Regions from separate parts of the Hyphomicrobium album genome, predicted to be linked through region 2. Evidence: predicted binding sites of a transcription regulator. Region 2 holds the regulator's gene; the other holds the start of a gene.
The links. The regulator PhoB, encoded in region 2, activates phosphate uptake and scavenging genes when phosphate is short. The targets are predictions, from matches to a motif close to TGTCATNNANCTGTCAT.

Region 1 (5,679 bases), on a different contig from region 2:
GCGCCGCTTCTGAGGGATGTTTGCACCGGGGCGGGCCGGCGCCGCAAGATCAATCGGCGTGGAGCGACAAGTGGTTGAGAAGGTGGCCCCGCCAGGAAGGGGAGGATCACCCGGCGGGGCTATCTGACCAGGGGCTTGCGAAGGGGGGCGACGCGTTCCTTGGTCAGGGCAATCGGATCCCGTAACAATTTACGCATTTGTTACGAAATAACGCGGGCAGCACGGCATGAGCATCTTGCGCCCGCATGCCGCACTATGAAGTGAAGCCGTGAAATAAACGTGGACAAACAGAAGGCCTCGTCATCCATCTATGCTATAGTTAACTGAGATTATTATGCTCTACTGCAGACTTTCGGCACAATCGTAGCAAGTGGCGAGTGCATCCTCTGTAGTGCAGACCTTTTGATTTTTAGCACTCGCAAATCTCGACACGCGGCCGGCCAAGTCCAGGGCTTACGTGTCCGTATTTTCGGTCAGAAGGTGAGGTTTTCAACCTACGAGGGCTTCCATGACGGTTGTAGGACGTTTCTCCACACGGCCCCTCTACCTTCAGGTGAAGGACATGCTGATCCAGCGCATCGCGGCAGGTGCCTGGAAGCCCGGTGCGGCCATCCCCAACGAGATCGAGCTATCCCGTGAGCTCGGCATCAGCGTCGGAACCGTACGCAAGGCCCTCGACGAGATGGAGAGCGAGCGGCTGATCTCCCGCCGCCAGGGACGCGGCACCTTCGTCATCGACCAGACCTCCAACGAGCATGCGGTCCGCTTCAGCAATATCCGCGATGCCAACGGGATTCGGATTACGGGTGAGGTCGAAAGCTGCTCCGTCGCGGCGGCCGCGGCGAGCGATGTCGAAAGCCGCCGGCTGCAGCTGCGCACCGGCGAGCCGATCTTCCACATCCATCGCGTCCGCACGCACAATGATGCGCCGCTGATGGTCGAGGACGCGACCGTCCCGCAGTCCCGCTTTCCTGGCTTGCCGCAGGAAGAGGACGTCACCCTGAGCATCGTCGTTCTCGCCCATCGCTACGGGGTGCTTCTGGCACGCGCAGAAGAGAAGGTTGGCGCCACCGCCGCCAAAGGCGGGATCGCCAAGGCCCTGAAAGTGGCGGAAGGCACGCCGCTATTGACGCTCGACAGCGTCGTCTACGCGATTGACGGCCGGCCGATCGAGTGGCGCGTGGCGCACTGCCACCTCAGCGACGACCACTACTTGGCCGAGATGAGCTGACCGGGTTGCGTTCAGCTGCCCAGTCCGAGCGCCCGCGCCATGGCGCGGAACACGAAGGTGTTGTCGACGCGACCGCGGAACGCGTCGGCCCCGGGGCCAGAAGCCGTCAGCACCACATCGTCGGCGGCGTGCACGCCGGTGCGAGCCGTAAATGGCAGATTGCCGATTTTTCGCGCCGCCCCTGGCTTGCAGTATTCCTCGTTGGCGACTGCCGGCTGCTTGTCACCCTCTGCTGAAGCCGTCGGCGCCGTCGGCTGGTTCTCGCCGGCGAGGTATGGCTTTCCCGGATCGCAGTAGTCGGGATAGGCGGCAAATACCATGGCCAGCCGCCGGGAGACCTCGACCGTCGCCGGATAGCCTTCGGCATCAGGCGCCGGATAGTTCGGAAATTGCGCTGCCGAGTAGGTTTGCAGGCGATCGCGCAACTGCTCGCCCTTGCTATCGTCATAGGTGCCGATGATCGACACCGGATGCGCGTGATCGGGCACGACGATGATCAGGGTATCGTTGTTCTTGGCCGCAAAATCCTTGGCGAGCTTCACCGTATTGTCGAGCATGATGGTGTCGTAGACGGCGCGTTCCCAGTCGAGCGAATGGCTGTACTTGTCGATGCGGCCGGCCTCGACCATCAACAGAAAACCCTTGTCCGAGCGCGACAGAACCGCAAGCGCGGCGCGCATCTCGTCGGTCAGATCGGGCTGGTCAGGGAACTTGGCGACCGTTCCCTTCTTGAGGAACTTACGGTCGAGCGAGCCGTCTATGTTCTTGTCGTTGAAGAGGCCGAGCAGCTTCGTTGTCTCGGGCTTGGCGGCGGCCGCGGCGAGCTGCGTTGCCGTATCGACGAACGTGTAGCCCGCCTCCGCGAATTTCTCGATGTAGTTTTGGTTGTCCTCTCGCTTCGCACGCGCTTCGCCCTTGGGAAGAAAGTTCGGCGTGCCGCCGCCCAATATGACTTCCGGCTGGAGCGAATAGAACATGCGCACAATGTTGTTGTAGTCAGTGCGTTTTCGCGTGTGTGCAACCATGCCGGCGGGCGTCGCATCCTCGATTTCGGTGTCGGTCACGACACCGACCGCGATCCCCAGCCGTCGCTTGGCGAGTTCGGCTATCGTCTCGATGTTGGGATGCCCGAGCGTGCTGCTGTTCAGCGCACAGTAGACTCCGAGGGCGTTGACGCAGGTCTTGTGGCCCGTGGCGTAGGCCGTCATGGCATTGGCACTGTCGGTGACGATGGAATCGGTCCCCGACGTCGACACCAGCGCCATGTGGGGCATGTCATCCATGGCGAGCTCGCCGCCGTAGCGGCCTTCGACGATGCCCTTGGATAGCATGCGCGCCGCGGTGCGGTGCGCCATCGACATGCCGTCGCCGATGAGCAAGATCACGTTCTTGGCGAGACGTCCTTCGGGCGTCCCGTACACAGTCCAGGTGACGGTGGCACGCTTGTCGCCTGCGGTCGCCTCGACGATCGCCGTACAGGGTTTCGCCATCCGCACACCGCGGATCCAGTAGGCGGTGTGACCGAGGTCGTCCTCGTCGACGGCGATCAAAGGCTCGCGGCCGAGCACCTTGGCCGCGTCTTCGCCGTCGATGGTCACCTTGATGTCCGAAGCAGCAACTGCACCGGGAAACTCGACCTTGAAGTCGAAGCTCGCGCCGGTGAGGATCTGCGCTCTATCGATCGGATAGATGGTCTGGCCGACAGCGGCGGATGCGAGGGCGCTCAACGCCACGAGGGCGCGAATGATCGACTGCATGGGGCTGGCGTCTAATCCCGACCTGTCCAGCCACGGGCCTTAGCCCCGCGGCGTGAAGCGTATGTGACAGAGCCGGAGGGGCGCCCTCTCAGAAGTCTTGGCAAACACAACGTTAAGGTCGGCGTGGAATTTCCGCGAACGGCATTCAATGCGTGGAGTATTCCGGTACCACTTTGCTAACGAATACCAGCGGCAACCATTGAAATTGTGTTTGTTTGATTTCAAGTCTTGGACATTCGCGCCGGCGGGGAGGCCAGTTGCGATGCCTGGGGGAGCCAAGCACACGGCTGCCCGTTGGAAGGCGATGGGGGCTTACAATGACGGACGTGCTGAACCGACAGCTATTCGGTCTACTCGCTAAAAACAAAGTCCTGAGGATCAAGGGCTACTCGCTCGCCTACGACACGGACGGCGGCATCGTGATCGACCGCGCCGGTCATGTGCATGGCATCTGGAGCCACGATGCCCGCAGCTACACCTGGGTCTCGCCCGGCAATACCGAGCCCAAGTTCCGGACTCGAGACGCGAAGTCGGCGGTTCTCTACACGGTCGTGGTGCTGGCGCAGGATTGAGCGCGGCGGTGCGGCTCAGTTCGCTTTTTCGGGCAACCGGGGAAGCGCCATGATCTCGACGCCCTCCTCAACCAAGGAGCGCGCCTCGTCGGACGAGGCGGTCCCGCGGATGGCGCGCTGCTCGACCTCTTTATAGTGGATCTTGCGCGCCTCCTCCGGGAAGCGGCTGCCCACGTCCTCAGAATTGGATTCGAGCACCTGCCGCACTGCGCGCACCAAATTGCGATAGCGCGCCGGGGCCTCCTCCTCGGAGACGTCACCACGCGACCGCGCGGCGACATTGGGGGCCATGATCGACTTCCCGACCTCGCAGCTATTGCACTCGGGGCAGCAGATCTGCGCACCTGCCGATTGCACATCGTAAGACGCGCTCGAAGCGAACCAGGCTTCGAACTCGTGGGCATTAGCGCATTGCAGGCGGTAGCGGATCACGACGCAACCTCGTTTGGCGGCGTATCTGCGGCATATACCACGTCAAACGGCCGGTCGTGCCGCAGCGACGGCACCTGGCGACGAACATCCTCCAGGCGTTGCAATTCCACATCGGCGAACGTGACTGCAGGCTGAACGTCCGCCTCCGCCAGAACTTCCCCCCATGGAGAAATGACCAGGCTGTGACCGAAAGTTTCCCTGCCATTCTCGTGACATCCGCCCTGTCCGGCAGCGAAAACGTAGCACTGGTTTTCAATCGCCCGCGCCCTGAGCAGGGTATGCCAATGGGCGAGGCCGGTCGGTTTGGTAAACGCCGCGGGAACGGCAAGAAAACGGGCTCCGGCCTTGGCCAGCGCCCGATGCAGGTGCGGAAACCGCAGGTCGTAGCAGATGGTCATGCCGAGCTGCCCCCACGGAAGCGCGGCGACCACCGCCTCATGCCCGGGCTCGTAGCTGGCGCTTTCCCGGTAGGATTCGCCGCCCGGCAAGTCGACATCGAACATGTGGATCTTGTCGTAGCGGGCGTCTATGCGCCCCTCAGGCGAAATGAGCAGCGAGCGGTTGACGGGCCGGCCGCGCTCGCCGACGAGCGCCAGCGAGCCGACGTGCAGCCAGATGCCGAGCTCGCGCGCCAGAAAGCGGAACTGCGTCACGCCCGGATCGTCGACCTCCGGCTTGATCGCTGCCAGAAGCCGCTCGCGGTCGAGTTCGAGGATATTGGTCATCTCGGGCGTCTGCACATACTGCGCTCCGCCCCGCGCCGCCGCGCGGATCAGCTCGGTCGCCGCGGCGATGTTGCGATCGACCATGCGCCCGGCGCACATCTGCACGAGGCCGACGCGAAACGACTTGGGTGTGTCCGACATGGCGGGCAACCTCTCTGAATGCCGCCGGTACGGCCGATACGAACGCTAAGCCGTGAGCAGCGAGTCGAGCTTGCCTTCGCGATCGAGAGTATAGAGATCGTCACAGCCGCCGACGTGCCGCTCGCCGATCCATATCTGCGGAACCGTATAGCGACCGCCGGCCCTCGCGCTCATCTCGGTGCGCAGCGCCCGTTCGCTGACGTCGATCTCCTCGAACGCGGTGATGCCCTTCTTGCGGAGCAGCTCCTTGGCCATGTGGCAGTAGGGGCAGAAACGGGTGGTGTAGACGGTAACCTTGGGCATGGAATTAGAAGGGTCCCCTTTCCTGCACCAATCGCACTGCCGCGCCGGTGCTCCACCGAAGATTTAGTACCTCCGCGGCGCGTAGCAAAGTGCGCCAACTGCCTAGGCGGCTTTATTCACCGTCGATTTCAAGGCGACAGGAAGGCGGGATCGGTAACCATGGCCAGCGCCAGCACGTCCACCCGCGCTGCCCCCGCTCGCTTCAGCGGCCGGGCACAGGCACGCACCGTGGCACCCGTCGTGATGACGTCGTCGATGAGCACGATATTGGCACCAGTCAGCGCGCCACCCTGACCGGGTGCCACGGCGAATGCGCCGGCGACGTTGTCGCGCCGCTGCTGGCGGCTGAGGCCGACCTGCGGGGCCGTGCGCCGCGCGCGAACCAGCACCGCGGGTGCATACTGTACCCCGGTTAACCGGGCCACCTCCTGCGCCAGGATCGCCGATTGATTGAACCGCCGTGCGGCCAGCCGCAGGCGCGTGAGCGGCACCGGGATGACGAGGTCGGCGTCGGTCAG
Region 2 (5,679 bases):
TGCGGTGTTCCTCAACTTCTTCGGCCTACCGCGCTCGGCGCCGCTGGTCGGAGGGTTGGTGCTGGCGCTTCTCGTTCTGCCCACCATCATCATCGCCAGCCGTGCCGCTTTGAAGGCGGTTCCCCCCTCCATTCGCGAGGCGGCGCTTGGCGTCGGTGCATCCAAGCAGCAGGCGATCTTTCATCACGTGCTGCCGCTGGCGATGCCAGGCATCCTTACTGGAACCATCATCGGCATGGCGCACGCGCTCGGTGAGTCTGCGCCGCTGCTTCTGATCGGCATGGTCGCCTTCATCGTCGACGTGCCTGGTAGCTTCACGCAAGCGGCGACCGTCCTCCCGGTTCAGATCTTCCTCTGGTCGGATTTGCCAGAGGTCGGTTTTCAGGCAAAGACCGCGTTCGCCATCATCGTGCTCCTCCTGTTCTTGTTCGTCATGAACGGATTGGCCATTTGGCTGCGCAAAAGGTTTGAGCGTCGCTGGTGACAGCGCTAACACTCGAGGCGAATATGGACAGTATGGTTATGCAGCATTCGGAGGCTTCCTCCGTCACCGCGCCGCCGAAGGTGGTAGCCAAGGACGTGAATGTCCATTACGGGGAGAAGCACGCCCTGCAGAACGTTTCGGTCGAGATCCCCGACCGCGCCGTGATGTCCTTCATCGGCCCCTCTGGCTGCGGCAAGTCGACGTTCCTGCGCTGCATCAACCGGATGAATGATACGGTCGCCAGTGCGCGGGTGACCGGAAGAATTACGATCGACAACCAGGACATCTACGACAAGAGCCTCGACGTGGTGCAGCTGCGCGCCCGCGTCGGCATGGTGTTCCAGAAACCAAACCCGTTCCCCAAGTCGATTTTCGAGAACGTCGCTTACGGCCCGCGGATCCACGGGATGAGCCACTCGAAGGCCGACATGGAGGAGATCGTACATACGAGCCTCGGGAAGGCCGGCCTTTGGAACGAGGTGAAGGATCGCCTCGATGATTCCGGCACCAGCCTCTCAGGCGGCCAGCAGCAACGCCTGTGCATCGCCCGCGCCATCGCCGTCAATCCCGACGTCATCCTCATGGACGAGCCGTGCTCGGCCCTCGATCCAATCGCCACCGCACGCATCGAGGAACTGATCGACGATCTGCGCAAGAACTTCTGCATCATCATCGTCACCCATTCGATGCAGCAGGCGGCGCGCGTGTCGCAGCGCACGGCCTTCTTCCATCTCGGCATCCTGGTCGAGGAAGGCGCCACGCCCGATATCTTCACCAGTCCCAAGGACAAGCGCACCCAGGATTACATCACAGGACGGTTCGGCTGATGCTGCGCACCCTCTTCGGCCGCCAGGCCGCGCAGCCCGCCAAGCCCGCCCCCGAAATCCGCCCGACGCGTTCGGCAGGAGACAAGCCCATGAATGAGCACACCGTAAAATCCTACGAAGAAGAGTTGGCGTTGCTCGACAAGAAGATTGCCCAAATGGGTGGCCTCGCCGAGCAGTTGCTTGGCCAGTCGCTCGGCGCGTTGGAAAAGCGCGATCCCAAGCTCGCCGAGGAAGTCGTCGCCTCCGACCGGCAGATCGACAATCTCGAGCGCGAGATCGAGGAGCAGGTCATCTCGATGGTGGCCCGCCGCCAGCCGATGGCCGACGACCTGCGCCACATTATGGGCGCCCTGCGCATCACTACGGACCTCGAGCGCATCGGCGACCTCGCCAAGAACATCGCCAAGCGCGCGCTGGCGATCGCCGATGAATCGCACCCCAAGCCGCTGATGTCGGGCATCCGCCACATGGTGGAGCTGGCGTTGCATCAGTTGAAGGAAGTGCTCGACGCCTACGCCGAGCGCGACGCCGACAAGGCGCTCGCCGTGTGGCGCGAGGACGCGCAGATCGACGCGATGTACAACTCGCTGTTCCGCGAGCTCCTGACCTACATGATGGAGGATCCGCGCAATATCGGCATCTCCACGCATCTGCTGTTCGGCGCCAAGAACGTCGAGCGCGTCGGCGATCACACCACCAACATCGCCGAGACGGTGCACTTCCTGGTGCGCGGCTTCAACATCGCCGACGATCGTCCCAAGGACGATCAGACCAGCTCGACGCTGATCTCCGGCAGTTGATGAGAGGGAGGCAGGGCAATCGGAATGTCCGCTAAGGTTCTCATTGTCGAGGACGAGGCGCCGCTCGCTGAGATGCTGCGCTACAATCTCGAAGCCGAAGGTTTTCGCGTCGCCCATGCCGAGACCGGCGAGGAGGCGCTCATCCTACTCGAGGAGGAGCGTCCCGATCTCGTCGTGCTCGACTGGATGCTCCCGGGCGTGTCCGGCATTGAGCTTTGCCGGCGCCTGCGCTCCAAGTCGGACTCGCGCAACGTGTCGATCCTCATGCTCACCGCGCGCGGCGAGGAGAGCGATCGCATTCGCGGCCTGTCGACAGGGGCCGACGACTACGTCGTCAAACCGTTCTCGCTGCCGGAGCTGATGGCGCGCGTGAAGGCCATCCTGCGCCGCACGTCTCCTGACCGCGTCGCCGAAGTGCTGAAGATCGGCGACATCGAGCTTGATCGGGCGGCGCACCGCGTGATGCGCGGGTTGCGCCAAGTGCGCCTTGGACCTACCGAGTTCCGCCTCCTCGAGTTTCTGATGGAAAGCTCGGGCCGGGTGCTGTCGCGCACGCAGCTGCTCGACGGCGTGTGGGGCCGCGACGCCTTCGTCGACGAGCGCACGGTCGACGTGCACATCGGCCGGCTGCGCAAGGCGCTCATCCGCGGCAACGAGCGCGATCCAATCCGCACCGTACGCTCCGCGGGCTACGTCTTCGGCGAAGCCTGACACTCCCTCCCTGCCGGCCAAAAAAGAGCGCCGAGCTCATCGCCCGGCGCTGTTGGCTAGTTGCCGAGATTGGCGCGTTGACCGCTTAAGCGGTTTCTTTGCGCTGAATGACGTCGAGAGCGCCGCCCATCGCCGGCTCCACCACCTCGCGCTCGCGGCGGCGAGCTTGAGGCGGCTGGAACGCACGGCGGGCATGAAACTCGCAGTAGGGCAAGCCGGGAACCTTGTCCTTGCCGCAGAAGTGGAAGTCGGCCATTTGCGGGTCGCCGATCGGCCAGCGGCAGCTGCACTCGAGCAGCGTCGGGATGGTTTTGCGCTCGGCGAGCGGGATGACGATCTCCTCCACCGCGGGCATGTAGGGTTCTTGCTGCTCCTGGTAGAGCGCCCGGAACGCGGGGTTGCCGGTGGCGGAAAAACGGGCCTTCGCCATGCGCTTCGACGCCATCCGCGGGCGCGGGCGATGGCTCTTCATGCGTGAGGTGGTGGCGCGACCGGAGAGGCCGAGCCGGTGAACCTTGCCGATCACCGCGTTGCGCGTGACGCTGCCGAGGCGTCCGGCGATTTGGCTGGCGCTCAGGCCTTCGCCCCAGAGCTTTTTCAACAGCTCCACGCGCTCATCCGTCCAAGCCATAAAGTCTCGCTCCCTGAGCCACAGGGGCGCGCGCAAGCCGAGGCGCACACCGATTGTCAATCGGGACAGACAGGGGACGCGACCGCGCAGTGCGAGACGCACTACGGCGAACGCGACAAGCCAATGCCTGGCCGGTTACGGGACGCTGTTACTGGGATGACGCGAACTGATTGACGCTTGACGCGAAGCGCATATTCGACAGGGCGAGCAACTGCTTCGCCGATGCGCGTCGTGGCTACTCGAGCGAGTGTCCCGCATTAAGCGCGAGACCTCGTGCCGCGACGGAGGGAAACCTACAACAGGCAGAATTGGGCCTACAAGATCAGAGATCTGGCGCGTCGGGCATCCAACGGGACAGGTGGTATATTCGCAACATGCAATGTCGCGCCACGTGGCCCAATTGCCCATCGATGCTGGGGCCGGAGGCTCCCCCGCCCGGTTTCCACAATGAGCCATCCCCAAGTGTGAGTTGCGGAAGGCGCAATTGACCGATGGACGCGCGAAAGGGGTCCCGGAGTTGACGGAAAACACTCATTCCGTTGACAGAAAAGCACCTCGCGCGTATCTACAGCCGTTCCAGGGCCGCCGCGGAGGTGGCCTTTTTTGATTTCAGCGACGCTTCGCTGCTTGAGGGTGGGCTGACCGATGTCCGCATCCTTGGCGGCCTCGGAATCCTCAACCAAGGCTGCTCCTACAACCGGCCCTTCGCCGGCCGTTATGGGTACTTACGCGCGCCAGAACCTCGTTTTCGAGCGTGGGGAGGGGGCGTGGCTCATCACGCCGTCGGGCGACCGCTATCTGGATTTCGCGTCCGGCATCGCCGTCAACGTGCTCGGGCATGCGCACCCACGTCTCGTCGCCGCGCTCACCGAGCAGGCCGGCAAGCTGTGGCATACCTCCAACCTCTACCGCGTCGAGGGGCAGGAGCGGCTTGCCGAGCGGCTCGTCGCCTCGACGTTCGCCGACAGGGTGTTCTTCTGCAATTCGGGCGCCGAGGCGTGCGAGGCAGCGATAAAGGCGTCGCGGCGCTACCAGTTCGTGAGCGGCAAGCCAGAACGCTGGCGGATCATTACCTTTACGGGCGCCTTCCACGGCCGCACGCTGGCGACCATCGCCGCCGGCGGCAACGCCAAGTATCTGGAGGGCTTCGGTCCCGCGGTCGAAGGCTTCGACCAAGTTCCGTTCGGCGATCTCGAGGCGGTCGAGCAGGCGATCGGGCCCGAAACGGCGGCGATCATGATCGAGCCCACGCAGGGCGAAGGCGGCGTCAACGTGGCGAGCGCCGAGTTCCTGCGGGCGCTACGCGCGCTGTGCGACAAGCACGGGCTGCTGCTGGTGTTCGACGAGGTTCAGTGCGGCATGGGCCGCGCGGGCACGCTGTTCGCCTATGAACTCGCCGGCATAACCCCCGACCTCATGCCTATCGCCAAGGGCCTCGGCGGCGGCTTTCCGCTGGGCGCGCTGCTCGCCACCGAGGAGGCGGCGAAGGCGCTGACGCCCGGGACGCACGGCTCGACGTTCGGCGGCAATCCGCTCGCTACGGCGGTCGGCTATGCGGTGCTCGATGCGGTTCTGGAGCCTGGCTTTCTGGAAGGCGTGCAGCAGAAGGCCCTGCGCCTGAAACAGGGCCTTGCAAGCATAAAAGACGCCCATCCCGATCTCGTCGAGGAAGTGCGCGGCCAGGGCCTGCTCGCCGGCATCAAGGTGAAAGTGGCACCCGCCGAGGTCGTCAAGGCGGCGCTCGGCGAGAAGCTGCTCGTCGCCGGCGCCAGCGACAATGTCGTGCGTCTTCTGCCGCCCCTCAATATCGCCGACGAGGAAATCGCCGAGGCGATGGAACGCTTGTCGCGCGCGCTGGGTCGCGTCGCGGCGCCCGCCACCTAAACCAGTATTCTTCAGCCGGCCGGAGTGCCATGGCAACGAAATCGCAAACCACTAGACAGCCGAGACATTTTCTCGACCTCGACGCGCTCGAGCCGAAGACGCTGCGCACCATCATCGACATGGCGCACGCGATGAAGAGGGCGGGCAAGCGCACGCCGGCAAAGTTCAAGCCCGACGAGATCGCCGAATCGACGCTGGCGATGATCTTCGAGAAGCCATCGACGCGCACGCGCGTGTCGTTCGACGTCGCCATGCGCCAGCTCGGCGGCCAGACGCTGTCGCTCAACAACAGCGACTTGCAACTCGGCCGCGGAGAATCCATCGCCGACACGGCGCGCGTGC

Region 1: GIW81_RS18615 (alkaline phosphatase) is a predicted target of PhoB. The motif match lies at 3,041-3,057, and genes of this name have one in related genera.

Annotation. Positions count from the first base shown of each region.
Region 1 covers NZ_WMBQ01000003.1:56,995-62,673, reverse strand. The annotation lists gene GIW81_RS18620 (GntR family transcriptional regulator) at 509-1,231, shown strand; gene GIW81_RS18615 (alkaline phosphatase) at 1,243-2,988, opposite strand; gene GIW81_RS18610 (hypothetical protein) at 3,306-3,560, shown strand; gene GIW81_RS18605 (DUF1178 family protein) at 3,576-3,992, opposite strand; gene GIW81_RS18600 (carbon-nitrogen hydrolase family protein) at 3,989-4,858, opposite strand; gene grxC (glutaredoxin 3) at 4,904-5,161, opposite strand; gene GIW81_RS18590 (ComF family protein) at 5,290-5,679, opposite strand, start outside.
Region 2 covers NZ_WMBQ01000002.1:80,150-85,828, forward strand. The annotation lists partial or broken gene pstA (phosphate ABC transporter permease PstA) at 1-484, shown strand, start outside; gene pstB (phosphate ABC transporter ATP-binding protein PstB) at 523-1,311, shown strand; gene phoU (phosphate signaling complex protein PhoU) at 1,401-2,111, shown strand; gene phoB (phosphate regulon transcriptional regulator PhoB) at 2,136-2,822, shown strand; gene GIW81_RS12540 (GcrA family cell cycle regulator) at 2,908-3,453, opposite strand; gene GIW81_RS12545 (aspartate aminotransferase family protein) at 4,171-5,337, shown strand; gene argF (ornithine carbamoyltransferase) at 5,367-5,679, shown strand, end outside.